DNA from 3 places in the Duganella hordei genome. Region 2 is predicted to be linked to each of the others. Evidence: predicted binding sites of a transcription regulator. Region 2 holds the regulator's gene; each other region holds the start of a gene.
The links. The regulator FliA, encoded in region 2, starts transcription of late flagellar genes. The targets are predictions, from matches to a motif close to CTAAAGTTTNNNNNNNNNNNGCCGNTA.
Positions count from the first base shown of each region.

Region 1 (4,336 bases), on a different contig from region 2:
CGGTGGCGATCACGGTGTTGTTGATGCTCAGCGAGCCCGGCGTCAGGCCGCCGCTCGACAGGCTGTGGCCCGCGGCGGTGCCGTTCAGGGCGGCGCCGGCGAGGCCGAAGCTGCCGCCGCTCACGGTGCCCAGCGAGAAGTTAATCGTGGTCTTGGCGCCCAGGCCGATGGCCGACGTGGTGCTCTTGTAGCCGCCCGAGGCCAGCGTTTGCGCCTGCGCGATCTGGTTGATGTTGACGCGGTAGTTGCCCGGTTGCGCGGTGCTGGAGGCGGTGGCCGTCATCACGGTCGAATCGCTGGGCGTGCTCACCAGCGACTGGAAACTGGAGATCGAGGTCAGGCTCGCGAGCGAGCCCTGGAAGGCGCCGAGCGCGCTCGACAGATTGCCGAAGGCGGACACCTGGGCCAGGTAGCTGGCCGACTTTTTGTCGAAATCGGCCAGCGGCGCGGACTCGACCGCCATCAGCTTGCTGACGATGGTGTTGACGTCGATGCCAGAGCCGATGCCTGGTGAAGAGATGCCCACGGTGCGCTCCTAAGTAAAGCAATAATATAAGACAATATCGGCAGAATCAAACCGGACTTGAGAAGGGGAAATACCTGCCAGTTCAGGTAAAGCTGAAACATCAGCTAAAAAAGCAGCTGAAAAGACGGGCGGTGGCGGCTGTCGTGGCGGACGCCGGAGGGATGGTCGGCGGCGGCAGGCGCGCAGGACCGGTCAGCTGGCTCCCGGAATCAGGATGCCATGGATGAGAGAAAAGCGGCGCGCGTCTGCGCAGCCGCTTCAGGCCGTTTGCTGGATCAGCAAGCCGGTGCCGGATTTCGATTCCAGCGATTTGGCGATCTCCAGCGCCTCGGGCGTCGGGATCTGGCGCAGCACTTCCTTGGTGGTCTGGTCGATGACCTTGACCACGGTGCGCTTGCTGTCGTTATCGATCGAAAACTCCAATCCCTGCGACTTGGCCTGCGCCGACTTGTTCAGCTGCGACACGGCGTGGCTGACCTGGTCCAGGCTGGGCACGGCGGCCGGCGCCTTGACGGCGGCGACGGTGTCGAGCGCGGTGGCCGGCACGCGCACTGCGCCCTGCGCCACGCCGGCGTCGGGAGTGCGATCTGCTGCGGGGCGCGGCTGACTGGCCGAGCCGATGGTATCGATAGTCATGATGCTTCCTTTGTGAAAAATCCCCGGTTGAATAAATCAACCGGGGAACCTAGTCAGAGCGACCTTACCGCGTCAACCCTGCCCCGGATTTTAGCCACGCAGCAGGGACAACACGCCGTTCGGCAGCGAGTTGGCCTGGGCCAGGATGGCGGTACCAGCTTGTTGCAGGATCTGGCCGCGGGTCAGGCTGGCCGTTTCCGCCGCGAAGTCGGTATCTTGAATCCGGCTGCGCGAAGCGGACAAGTTCTCCGTCGTCGTATTCAGGTTCGAGATGGTCGAGGCGAAACGGTTCTGGATCGCACCCAGCGCAGCGCGGTTGCTGTTGATCTGGTTCAGTGCCGAGTCGATGGTCTTCAGCGCCTTGTTCGAGCCGTCGATGGTGCTGACGTCGATCTTGGCGACCGATTGCAGGTCCGAACCGGTCGGGTTGGCGACGATGTCGGTGGTGGTCGACGAGATCGTGAAGCCGCTGTCCGACGAGAAGTCCAGGTGGCCGCCGACGGCGGCCGAGGCCGCGCCGATGACTGCCGCCGCGCCTTCAACCGCCGCGACCGAGCCGTTGGCTGGCTTGTCGGCGCCGCGGATCGACGCGGTGCCCAGCTGGTCGTCGAGCGCGGTCGAGTTGGTGTTGGTGATCTGGATATCTGCGCCGGACGAGTTCGACAGCTGGATTTCCTTGTTGTGGGTGGTGGCGTTGACCTTGATTGAGGCGCTGATGCCGGTGGTGCCGACTTGCGCGTTGATCGCCTGGGCCACGGCCGACAGGTCGCCGCCCTTGATCTTGGCCGAAATCGTCACGGCGGTCGAGTTGGCGTCCGCTTCGATCGAGTTGTCGCCGCGCAGCTGGAACTGCAGCGAGCCGTCGGCGAAGCCGGTGGCGTTGCTGCTGAACAGCGTGGCGGTGGTGCTGGCGGTGGCGGTCACGCCGGAGCTGCTGCTCAGGGCGTTGACGTTGGCGGCGATCTTCTTGGCGCTGTCGCCCACTTTGACGTCGACGCTGGTGGTGGTGCCGGCGCCCGAGGTCAGGCTCAGGGTCTGCGCCTGTACCAGGTTGGCGGCGGTGGCGGTGGCGGCGCCAGCGCTGCTGGCCACGTCGCCGTACTGGGCGGCCAAGGTGTTGTTGCCGATGTCGGTCGCCTTGGCCGACTGGATGCCGACGTTAATGGTCTGGTTGGCGTTGGCGCCGACCTGGAATTGCGACGCGGTCAGCGAGCCGTCCAGCACGTTCTGGCCGTTGAACTGGGTGGTGTTGGCGACGCGGTTCAATTCCTGCGACAGGGCCGAAACCTCGCCCTGGATCGATTTACGGTCGGAATCGGAGTTGGTGCCGTTGGCGGACTGGACTGCCAGTTCGCGGATACGCTGCAGCAGGTCGCCGGCGGTGCTCAAGCCACCCTCGGCCGTTTGCGCCAGCGAGATACCGTCGTTGGCGTTACGTGCTGCCGTGGTATTGCCGCGAATTTGCGACGTGAAGCGCTCCGAAATGGCCAGACCGGCGGCATCGTCTTTGGCGCTGTTGATGCGCAGGCCCGAAGACAGGCGTTGCAGCGAGGTCGACAGGTTGGCTTGCGAGGTGTTCAGGTTGCGTTGCGAATTCAGCGATGCAATATTGGTATTGATGACTTGTGCCATGATGTTTCTCCAGGATACTTCGAGTTGGGCAGTGTGCTCATTTCACTTTGGTCTGTCTCCACGCTCCGAGACAATCAAACCGCTGTTGAAGCTGGTAACGGTTGCCCAGTGGGAAAATTAAGGGGAAGAAAGCCGGAAAATTTTGCGTCGCAGGGCTAAAGTTCATCGTCGATGCCCGTTTAAACGACCGCGCAACGGGAATCTTTAGGGTGAAAATAATTATTTTTCGCCCAAAATTTCGGACGAAAAAAAAGCCCGGCGGGCACCGGGCTGGAGCAAACTGCGGGAAACGATGGCCTGTTCGGCAACTATTCGGCCACCACCACCCGGTTCTTGCCGGTTTGCTTGGCCGTGTACATGGCCTTGTCGGCGCGCTTGACCAGGTCGGTCTGCTCCTCGTTCGGGCGGCGCAGCGCGACGCCGGCCGAGAACGTGATCAAGACCTTCTCGTTATCGTGCAGGAAGAAGTGGCGGGTCAGCTCGCGCTGCAGCCGGGTCATCGTGCTCGAGGCCGCTTCGACCGTGGTTTCCGGCATCAGGATCAGGAATTCCTCGCCGCCGAAGCGGGCGATGACGTCCATCGAGCGCAAGGTGTCCTTGACGATCTTGACCAGGTGCTTGAGCGCGGCGTCGCCGGCGATGTGGCCGTAGGTGTCGTTGAGCTTCTTGAAGTCGTCCAGGTCGAGGATGGCGATGCACAGCGGCGTGCCGCGGCGGTCGGAGCGGGCGGTCTCGCGCTCGAACACGTCGTCCAGTCCGCGGCGGTTCAGGCTGCCGGTCAGCTGGTCCTCGCGCACCAGTTCGCTCAAATGCTGCAGCTTGGCCTCCAGCGCGTGGATGCGGTTCTCGGCGTCCTGCACTTCCTGGCGCGCCAGCACCATCTTGTCGCGCGCCTTCAGCGCCTCGCTCTGCACCAGCCGGGTTTCTTTCAATACCTCATCGAGGATGCTGTTCAGTTCGGAGATATTGTCGGCCTTGCTGATCTTTTCCGAATAGCCGCCTATCTTCTCGTGGAAGTCGCCGGTCGACGCCGCCACCTGGCCCAGGCGGTCGATGAAGGTCATCATCATGTTCTTGACGGTGAGCTTGACGTCCGACAGGCTGTGCTTGAGCTGGCCCTGCTTGTAGATCACTTCCTTCAGGCTGCGCGTGGCTTCCTCCAGCGCGCGCACGTCGAGCGGGCCGGCGATCAGGTTCTGCACCGCTTCGATCTGGCCGCGCAGCCAGCTGTCGTCGTCGAGCAGCTCGCTGACGTTTTCCAGCAGCAGCTTGAACAGGCGCAGCAGCAATTCCTGCTGTTCGCCGCTGTCGCCGCCGCGCAGCTCGATCTGGAAGCACAGCTGCTTGAGGCGCAGCGCGATTTCCGCCAGCGCCTCCTCGCTGTGGGCCAGCTTGGTGGCCGCGCCCAGCGATTCGGCCTCGGCCACCAGCGCCGGCGCGCCCGACAGCAGCGAGGCGACGGCAAAGGTCAGGGTGCGGCTCAGCAGGTCGCGCAGCGTGCGGCTCTGCTCGTCCTCGGCATCCATGCCGGCCACCTCGATG
Region 1 is NZ_BPWI01000031.1:15,629-19,964, forward strand. It holds gene fliD (flagellar filament capping protein FliD) at 1-526, opposite strand, end outside; gene ABWW33_RS31945 (flagellar protein FlaG) at 785-1,162, opposite strand; gene ABWW33_RS31950 (flagellin N-terminal helical domain-containing protein) at 1,253-2,794, opposite strand; gene ABWW33_RS31955 (GGDEF domain-containing protein) at 3,103-4,336, opposite strand, start outside.
Region 1: the regulator FliA is predicted to act here: its motif matches at 2,890-2,916, upstream of ABWW33_RS31950 (flagellin N-terminal helical domain-containing protein).

Region 2 (4,336 bases):
TTCGCTGCCGCCGGGCACCCCGCTGCGGCTCGACACGCTGCGCAGCAAGCCGGTGGTGCAGTCCGGACAACTGGTGCGGCTGGTGTCCAGCGGCAACGGCTTTTCCGTGTCGGCCGAGGCGCGCGCCATGAGCACGGCGGGCGACGGCCAGGTGGTACAGGTAAAAACTTCCGGTGGGCAACAAATCACCGGGATCGCCAAGGCGGGCGGGCTGGTGGAGGTGGCGTTCTGACGGGCGCCAGGGGTCTGGAGCAAGGGGCGGCGCTAAAGTTTTGCGGGACGCCGCCGTTACATACTCAGATCCCGGAGTTTCGTACTCCTACCCGAGAAGGATATGGCTGTGAAAATTAACGATACATTAAAGAGCACGACCGGCTTGCCGTCGTCGACGCCCGCTTCCACCTCGACCGCGCGCGGCGCGGACAAGGCGGCGGCACCGTCGACTGCGGCAACCTCGGACAGCGTGCGCCTGTCGCCCCAAGGGCAGGCATTGGCGGCCAGTGCGGCCAGCGGCAACGGCGCGGTGTTCGACACGAAAAAAGTCGAACGCATCAAGCTGGCGATTGCCGATGGCCAGTTCCAGGTCAACTCGGAAAAAGTGGCGGATGGCTTGCTCGATACGGTCAAGGATCTGCTGCACTCAAGGAAACGATAGGACCATCATGTCAACCGCTACCCCGCTGAACAGCCTGCGCGAAGAACAACAGATCATGACGACCCTGCTGGGCGTCCTGAAGCAGGAGCAGCAATACCTGGTGGCGGCGGACCTCGACAGCCTGACGGCCGTCACGACCAAGAAATCGGCCCTGGTCACGCAGATGACCCTGTTGTCCGCCCAGCGCCACCGCGCCCTGGGCAAGGCCGGCTACCCGGCACAGGAATCGGGCATGGATGCGTGGATCGCCGCCAGCGGCGCCGATGCCGCCGAAGCGGCCCCGCTGTGGAAAACGCTGCTGGAGCAAAGCCGCGAAGCCAAGGAACTGAACCGCATCAACGGCATGTTGATCAACAAGCAGATGGGCCATACGCAGGGCGCCTTGCAGGCGTTGCGTCCGCAGGGCGGCGCGGCGAATAATTTCTACGGCCCCGGCGGCATGTCCACCACCCTGCCCCGCAGCCGCGGCTTCCTCGCCGGCTAAGCTTCTTACTTTCCTTATTGCGCCGGCGCCTGCGTCGGCAATTCCGTTACCGTATCCGGCAGTCCCGACAGTATCGTCACCGCCACGCGGCGGTTGCGCGCGCGGCCGATCGCGTTGTCGTTGGTCGCCACCGGCACGTTCGAACTGAAGCCGACCGCGGTCAGGCGTTCCGGCGCCACGCCGGCGTCGATGAACAGCCGCACCACGCTGCTGGCGCGCACCGCCGACAATTCCCAGTTGGACGGGAACAGCGCGTTGCGGATGGGCTGATTGTCGGTATGTCCCTCGACCTGCACATTGTGCTCGTCGTTTTTCAGCAGGCCGGCGACGGCGCGCAGCGCCTCGGTCGACTCATTGGTCAGGCGCGCGTCGCCCGGATCGAACAGCACCGAGGCGTTGATCTCGACGCTGACGCCGCGGCTGTTCTGCGTCACGCGCACCTTGCCCTCCTTGACCAGCGGCGCCAGCGTGGACAACAAGTCCTGTGCCAGCTTGGTCATGTGCTCTTTTTCCTTGCGCAGCATTTCGGTGCGGCGCTTCAGGCCTGGATTGGGGATCGGCAGGTTCTGGATCTGCGTGTTAATCGGCTGTGCCGCGCCAGCGCCGCCGAAGGCATCGCCCAAGGCGTCGGAGAAAACCTTGTATTTTCCGATATTGACGGAGGAGATCGCGTACATGACGACGAAGAACGCGAACAGCAGCGTGATGAAGTCGGCGTAGGAGATCAGCCATCGCTCATGGTTCTCCGGTTCGTCGTCGAACTTCCTGCGCGCGCGCCGGTACTGCATGTCAGTGCTCCCGCAGCAGCGTGGCGATGCGTTCGTCGATGACGCGCGTGTGGTCGCCGGTGGCGATGTCGTAGAACACGGCGGCGGCGATTTCCTGCTGGTGCACTTCCTGCGTGACGATGGCCTTGAGCTTGTTGGCGATCGGGTAGAACAGCAGGTTGGCCAGCCCGACGCCGTAGATCGTCGAGACGAAGGCGACCGCGATGCCGGAACCGAGCTTGCTCGGATCGGTGAGGTTTTCCATCACGTGGATCAGGCCCAGCACCGCGCCCAGGATGCCGATGGTCGGCGAGTAGCCGGCCGCCGATTCCCAGATGCGCACCGCCTGTCTTTCCTCGGTTTCGTAGGCGGTGATTTCGGTGTCGAGGATCTGGCGCAGCTTGTCGGGATTGATGCCGTCGACGATCAGGCGCAGGCCCTTGGTGTTGAACTGGTGCTTGGAGGCGAGCATGTAGCGCTCCAGCGACAGCAGGCCGTCGCGGCGCGCGGCCAGGTTCCAGGCGTTGATGTCGCGCGCCAGCACGGCGCGGGTGTCGGCCGGCGGCGCGAACACCAGCCGCAGCATCTGCAGGCCGCGCACAAAGGTGCGGAAGCGGGTCTGCAGCAGCACGGCGCCGAAGGTGCCGACCACCACGATCGCAAACGCGGCCGGCTGCAGCAGCGAAGAGAGCTTGCCGCCTTCAAGCGACTGGCCGATGACGATGCCGGCCAGCGCCAGCAGCACCCCGGCTACGCTGGCCCAGTCCAAGACCGCTCCCGCAGTGAGGCGCGCAGGCGCGCCACGGCTTGCGTGTGCAGCTGCGACACGCGCGATTCCGATACGCCCATCACGGCGCCGATTTCTTTCAAGTTGAGCTCCTCCTCGTAGTACAGCCCCATCAGGATCTTCTCGCGCGGCGGCAACGCGTCGATGGCGTCGATCACGGCCTGGCGGAAGTCGCCGTCCAGCAGCGAGCGCAATGGGTCGCTGTCTTCATCCGAGCAGTAACGGTCGAGGAAGCTGTCGTTGCCGTCGTCGTCGTGGAAATCCTCGTAGTACACCAGCTGGTGGCCGCCGCCGTCGGACAGCATTTCCTGGTAGTCGGCCAGCGACAGCTTGAGCATCTTGGCCACTTCCGACTCGGTCGGCGGATGGCCCAGGCGCTGCTGCAGGGTGCTCATCGCGGTCTCGATCTTGCGCATGTTCTGGCGCATGGAGCGCGGCAGCCAGTCGCTGTTGCGCAGTTCGTCGAGCATGGCGCCGCGGATGCGCAGCACGGCGTAGGTTTCAAACTGGGCGCCATGGGTTTCCTCGTAACGGCTGATGGCGTCGAGCAGGCCGATCATTCCGGCTTGCACCAGATCGTCGACTTCGACGCTGGGCGGCAGTTTCGCCTTCATGTGATGGGCCAGGCGCTTGACCAACGGCATATGCTCCGTCAGCAAAGAATCCTTGTCCGCTTTCCCTTTGACCGTGTACATAGGCTGTTTTTGTGTTAATTGAGCGCCAAAATAATGCTGTTACTCCTCAAGGAAACGCCTTCTATTGGAATGAAGGCGAGCCAGCCAGCGCAAAGCGCCCCGCCAGTTGACGAAACGCCACCGAAGCCCCGGCCAGCGGAAACGCATCGACCACCGCACGCCCCAAGCGTGCCGCGCGCTGCAGGTATTCATCCGCCGGCACCGATCCCATCGAAACGAGGTTCACGGCGAGGTATCGGCTGGCTGCCTGTGCCATATTATCGTATACCACCTTTGCCTCCGATTCGGAAGCCCCGGTGACCAGAATTCCGAATGGACGGCGTCCCAGCTCCTGGTTCAGGCGCTTGATCATACTGTACGCGGCCTTGATCGAGGTAGCGCTATTCGATACCTGGACCACGATTTCCGAACTGGCCATGACCGGCACCGGGAAAGCCTCGCCGTCGAATTCGCCGTCGACGATGACGATGCCGGTCTGCTTGGCCAGCACGTCGAAAGCCTTGGCCAGGCGGCGGGTTTCGTCAGGGCCGCAGCGCGGCTGGCCGCGTGTCATCGACGCCACAGCGAAGCCTTGCGGCACCTGGTGTATCACCTGATTCAATCCGCATTCCTGGCGCGCCACGTTGAGCAGGCTGGCGCCGCCGTCGACGCCGAGGCGCGAGGCCACGCCGTGGGCGCTGGCGCAGGCGTCGACCAGCAGCACGTCGTTGCCGGCGCGGGCCAGCGAGGCGCCCAGGTTGACCAGCATGGCGCCCTTGTCATCCTGCGGGGTGGCCGACAAAAAAGTGACGATGCGGGGCTTGGGCCCCGCCAACATGCGGCGCAGTCCCTCCGCCTGGTCGAAATCGAAATTAGCCAAGGTGCACCTCGCGCAGCGCGCCGGCGTTGCCCGCATTGCTCATCAACAGCGGCAGTTCGGCGTCCAGGTATTGGCTGTTGACGACGTCG
Region 2 is NZ_BPWI01000008.1:25,086-29,421, forward strand. It holds gene flgA (flagellar basal body P-ring formation chaperone FlgA) at 1-232, shown strand, start outside; gene flgM (flagellar biosynthesis anti-sigma factor FlgM) at 341-655, shown strand; gene ABWW33_RS18820 (flagellar protein FlgN) at 663-1,139, shown strand; gene motD (flagellar motor protein MotD) at 1,154-1,927, opposite strand; gene ABWW33_RS18830 (flagellar motor protein) at 1,929-2,675, opposite strand; gene ABWW33_RS18835 (RNA polymerase sigma factor FliA) at 2,657-3,388, opposite strand; gene ABWW33_RS18840 (MinD/ParA family ATP-binding protein) at 3,450-4,247, opposite strand; gene flhF (flagellar biosynthesis GTPase FlhF) at 4,240-4,336, opposite strand, start outside.

Region 3 (4,336 bases), on a different contig from region 2:
CACGCGCGCCGCGCGCGCCTCGGCACCGTCGATGCCGGCCAGCCTGAAGGTGGCGGCGATGTGCGCCAGGTACTTGCCGCGCAGCTCCTTCATCGACGGCGTGTCGTCCAGGTAGTAGGCCCGGTCCGGCATGCCCAGTCCGCCCTGCAGCAGATACGGCGTGTAATGCGCGCTGTCCTTCAGGCCTTGCGCGATCCACAGGCCGAACAGGTTTTCGGTGAAGAAATTGGTGGCGTTGAGCGGATCGACGTCGGCCTGCAGGCTGGCGCCCAGCGCCTTGGTCAGCGCCCGCTTGTCGCCGATGGCGGCGATCTGCGCCAGCGCCGGCTGCAGCGGCGCCAGCCCCTTGGCCTCGATGCCCGCCTCGTCCATGAAGCTGGCGTAGTAGTCGGCGATTTTCTTCGCCTCGGCCGACGACGGGTCGGCCGCCAGTCCCTCGATCAACTTGACGATGCGCAGATTGGTGTCTTCGACCAGTGCCGCGCCCACGCCCCAGCTGCTGCGGTCGGCCGGGATCTCCACGCTATTGAGCCACTCGCCGTTGACGTAATCAAAAAAATCGTCGCCCGGCAGAACCGCGGCCGGCGCGGCCCATGCGGCCGGCAAGGCGGCTACTAAAACTATACTGATGGCAAGGCGGCGCGCTGAAGCGGAGAGGTGCATGATTTGTCCCGGGATTGTCAATTCCAGCGAATATATCACGACATAAAAGAGACGCCGCCATAGCAAAATTCTTTCATTCGTCCGGGGAATCGCTATATAGTTAGCCTATAGCAACGCGCTAATCACCACGGAGATAATTATGAAGCTTGAAGCCCTGTTCCAGAATCCCACTGCGTTGCCCACGGCGCCCAAGGTCGTCGAAGAACTGATCAGCAGTTTCGACAAAGCCAGCGTCTCGACCGAAGAGATCGCGAAAAAATTATCGACCGATCCGGTGCTCAGCGCCAAGCTGCTGCGCCTGGCCAACTCCGCCTACTACCACGTGTCGCGCAGCATCGGCACGGTCGAAGACGCGGTGCTGATGCTGGGCTTCGTCACCGTGCGCACCCTGGTCATCAGCTCCGGCCTGGTCAGCGGCTTCAAGACCGTGCCCGGCCTCGACCTCAAGCAATTCTGGCGCTACAGCCTGCACACCGCGGTGTGCGCCAAATGGATCGCCAAGAAAACCAAGGAAAACACCGACCTCGCCTTCACCATCGGCATGATGCACGCCATCGGCCAGCTGGTGATCCACTCGGCCATGGCCGAGCAGGCGATGGCGCTCGACAAGGTGGCCGGCCCGATGGACTCGCGCCGCCTGGACGCCGAGCAAGCCTCGTTCGGCTACACCTTCGCCGACGTCGGCGCGGAACTGGCCAAGCGCTGGAAGTTCCCGCAAACCTTCTCGGAAACCATCCTGGCCTTCCCCGAGCCGCACCACAACGGCGAGCTGAACCGCCTGGCCGCCGTGGTTTCGCTGGCCGCCTGGCGCGCCCGCGTCGAGCAGGCCGGACTGAGCGACGATGAAATCGCCGCCTGCTACCCGGCCGACCTGGCCGAGGAACTGGGCCTGGACGACGACGCGCTGACCGACGAGATGCCGTCGCCGGACGAACTGAGCGCCGGCCTGGAAGAGCTGGTCAAATAAGCCAGATTAAGCAATACACAAGCAAAAGCCGCCGGTTTTCAGACCCGGCGGCTTTTTTTTCACCTTTTTCAAAAATATTTAAAAAAGACCCTAAAGTTCCGGTTTAAGGCGACGTTAATCTGGACATGCGGTAATCCATCTTACCGCTTAAACGAGCCCAAGGTGCGAACATGACCGCCAGCGAAGTCCTCTCGATGTACGAAAACATTGCCGGTTTGAGCAACCAGATGGTCGCCGCCGCGCGCATCGGCGACTGGGACGGCCTGAGCGACCTGGAAGGCCAGTGCGCCAGCGAAAGCCGCGCAGTCGCCACCGGCGTGCCGGCCCTGAGCGGCGCCCCGCGCCTGCGCAAGATCGACCTGCTGAAACAAATCCTGGCCAACGACCGCGAAATCCGCGACGTGACCGATCCATGGATGAACAAAGTGCCGGGCATGCAATAAAATGCTCCGAACGTAAAAAAAGCGCCTTCAAGGCGCTTTTTTTACGTCCGTACGACAGCAATCAGCCGGCCAGCGCCACCCGCAGCGACAGCGCGATGCCCTGCGCCGCCTTGGTGATCTCGTCCAGCGACGGGAAGCTCGGCGCGATGCGGATATGGCTGTCCTTCGGATCGTTGCCATAAGGGAAAGCCGCGCCGGCCGGCGTCAGCGTGATGCCCGCCTCCTTGGCCAGCGCCACGGTGCGCTTGGCCGAACCTTCCGGCGTCACCAGGTCGATGAAGTAGCCGCCCTGCGGACGGGTCCACGACACGCCCGGCACGTCGCCCAGGTAGTGCTCGAACTGCGCCAGCACCGCGTCGAACTTCGGCTTCAGCAGCAAACGGTGCTGTTCCATCAGCGCCTCGACCGTCGCCACATCCTTCAGCAGGCGCACGTGGCGCAGCTGGTTGATCTTGTCCGGGCCGATGCTGCGGATGCCCGCGTGCTTGGTCCACCAGGCGATATTGGCCGGCGACGCCGCCAGCGCGGCAATGCCCGAACCGGCCCAGGTCACCTTCGACGACGACGCGAACACGATCGCGCGGTCCGGATTGCCGGCCTTGGCGCAAGCGTCCAGGATATTGGCCACGGCCAGCTTCTGCTCCCCCAGGTGATGGAAGCGGTAGGCGTCGTCCCACATCAGGCGGAAGTCCGGCGCCGCGGTCTTCATCGCCGCCAGGCGCGCGACCACCTCGTCCGAATACACCACGCCGCCCGGATTGCTGTACTTCGGCACGATCCACATGCCCTTGATGCTGGCATCCTCGGCCACCAGTTTCTCGACCAGGTCCATGTCCGGACCGGCTTCGCTCATCGGGATATTGATCATCTTGATGCCGCGCGCCTCGCAGATGGCGAAGTGGCGGTCGTAGCCCGGCACCGGGCACAGGAAGGTCACCGGCTCGCGCACCCACGGCGCATGGCCGGGCGTGCCGTTGAGCAGGCTGTAGATGATGACGTCATGCATCAGCGACAGGCTGGCGCTGCTGTCGACCACCACCTGCGCGGCCGGCACGTCCAGCAGCTTGCCGAACAGTTCGCGCGCTTCCGCCAGGCCGATGGTGCCGCCGTAGTTGCGGCCATCGGTACCGTCGGCGGCCTTGTAGCCGTCCAGCGCATCCATCAGGGCATGGGACAAATCCAGTTGCTCGGGCGCTGGCTTGCCGCGGGACATGTCCAGTTTCAGGCCGAGTTGTTTGAAAGCTTGGTATTGCTCTTGATGCTGAGATGGCAGATCTGCTGCGGTCATAAGACTCTTTCAATAGTGGGTAGACGGGGGGACGTCGAATACTATAACCCAGATCGTCGAGCCTGAATAAGAGCTTGCAGCTATATGCTTATTACGGTTGCAACATGGATTCCGGCGTCACTTCGTGCAGCGGCTGGGCTTCCTGCGGCGCGCCGCCCTCGCCGACAGGCTTCTTCTTGCGGAATCCTTGCCAGATTTTCAACGGCCCGCTGCCCCGTTTTTTGCGCAGCAACACATAGCCGCCCGCCCCCAGCAACAACAGCAGGCCGGCGCCGGCGGCGATCATCGTCGTGGTGCCGAAGCCGCTTTCCGCCGGCTTGTCCTTTTCCTTCTTGTATTTCAGCTTGGGCAACACGCGCACCTTCTTGACCGAAGCAGCCGCCTCGGCCGACGCGCCGCCTGACGCCACCGAAGCAGCCGAAGCAGCTGTCGCGGCCGATGCCGCCTTCGCCGAGGCGGCTCGCGCCACCGGCGCCGGCGTCTGCGAGGCCGAAGCCGAGGCCGCAGCTGGCGATGCCGGCGACGCCACGGCCTTCCGCGCCGGCGACGTGGCCGCCCCCAGCGCGCCCTGCAGCATCTTCACCTTGCCCTCCAGCTCCACCAGCTTGCTGGACAACGCCGCGCTGTGCCCGTCCAGCGCCACGCACTCCTTCGCCGTCATGCCCGACGGCGCGCACGCCGCCGGATCCGCCGGCCGCTTGACGCCCTTCGGCAACGGCAAAGGCGGCAACGGCAACAAAGCCTGCGCCACCGTCAACGGCACCATGCCCTCCGCACGCGCCGGTTCCGCGCTGACGGCCGGTTTGGCAACCGGCGCAGGCGGCGATACCCGCCGCGAAGCAGGCGCCGGCCCGGCGGCGGCCTTCAAATCCCCCGGCTTGCCCACCTCCGACTCGTGCGCGGAAGGCAAAGGCGCCGGTCGCGCCCGCTGCGGCGCAGCCGGTACAGCCGGCACAGCGGCCACCGGCGCGGCTG
Region 3 is NZ_BPWI01000002.1:781,414-785,749, reverse strand. It holds gene ABWW33_RS07745 (M13 family metallopeptidase) at 1-663, opposite strand, end outside; gene ABWW33_RS07740 (HDOD domain-containing protein) at 803-1,630, shown strand; gene ABWW33_RS07735 (flagellar protein FliT) at 1,801-2,073, shown strand; gene ABWW33_RS07730 (aspartate aminotransferase type Ic) at 2,135-3,361, opposite strand; gene ABWW33_RS07725 (type IV pilus assembly protein FimV) at 3,453-4,336, opposite strand, start outside.
Region 3: the regulator FliA is predicted to act here: its motif matches at 1,721-1,747, upstream of ABWW33_RS07735 (flagellar protein FliT).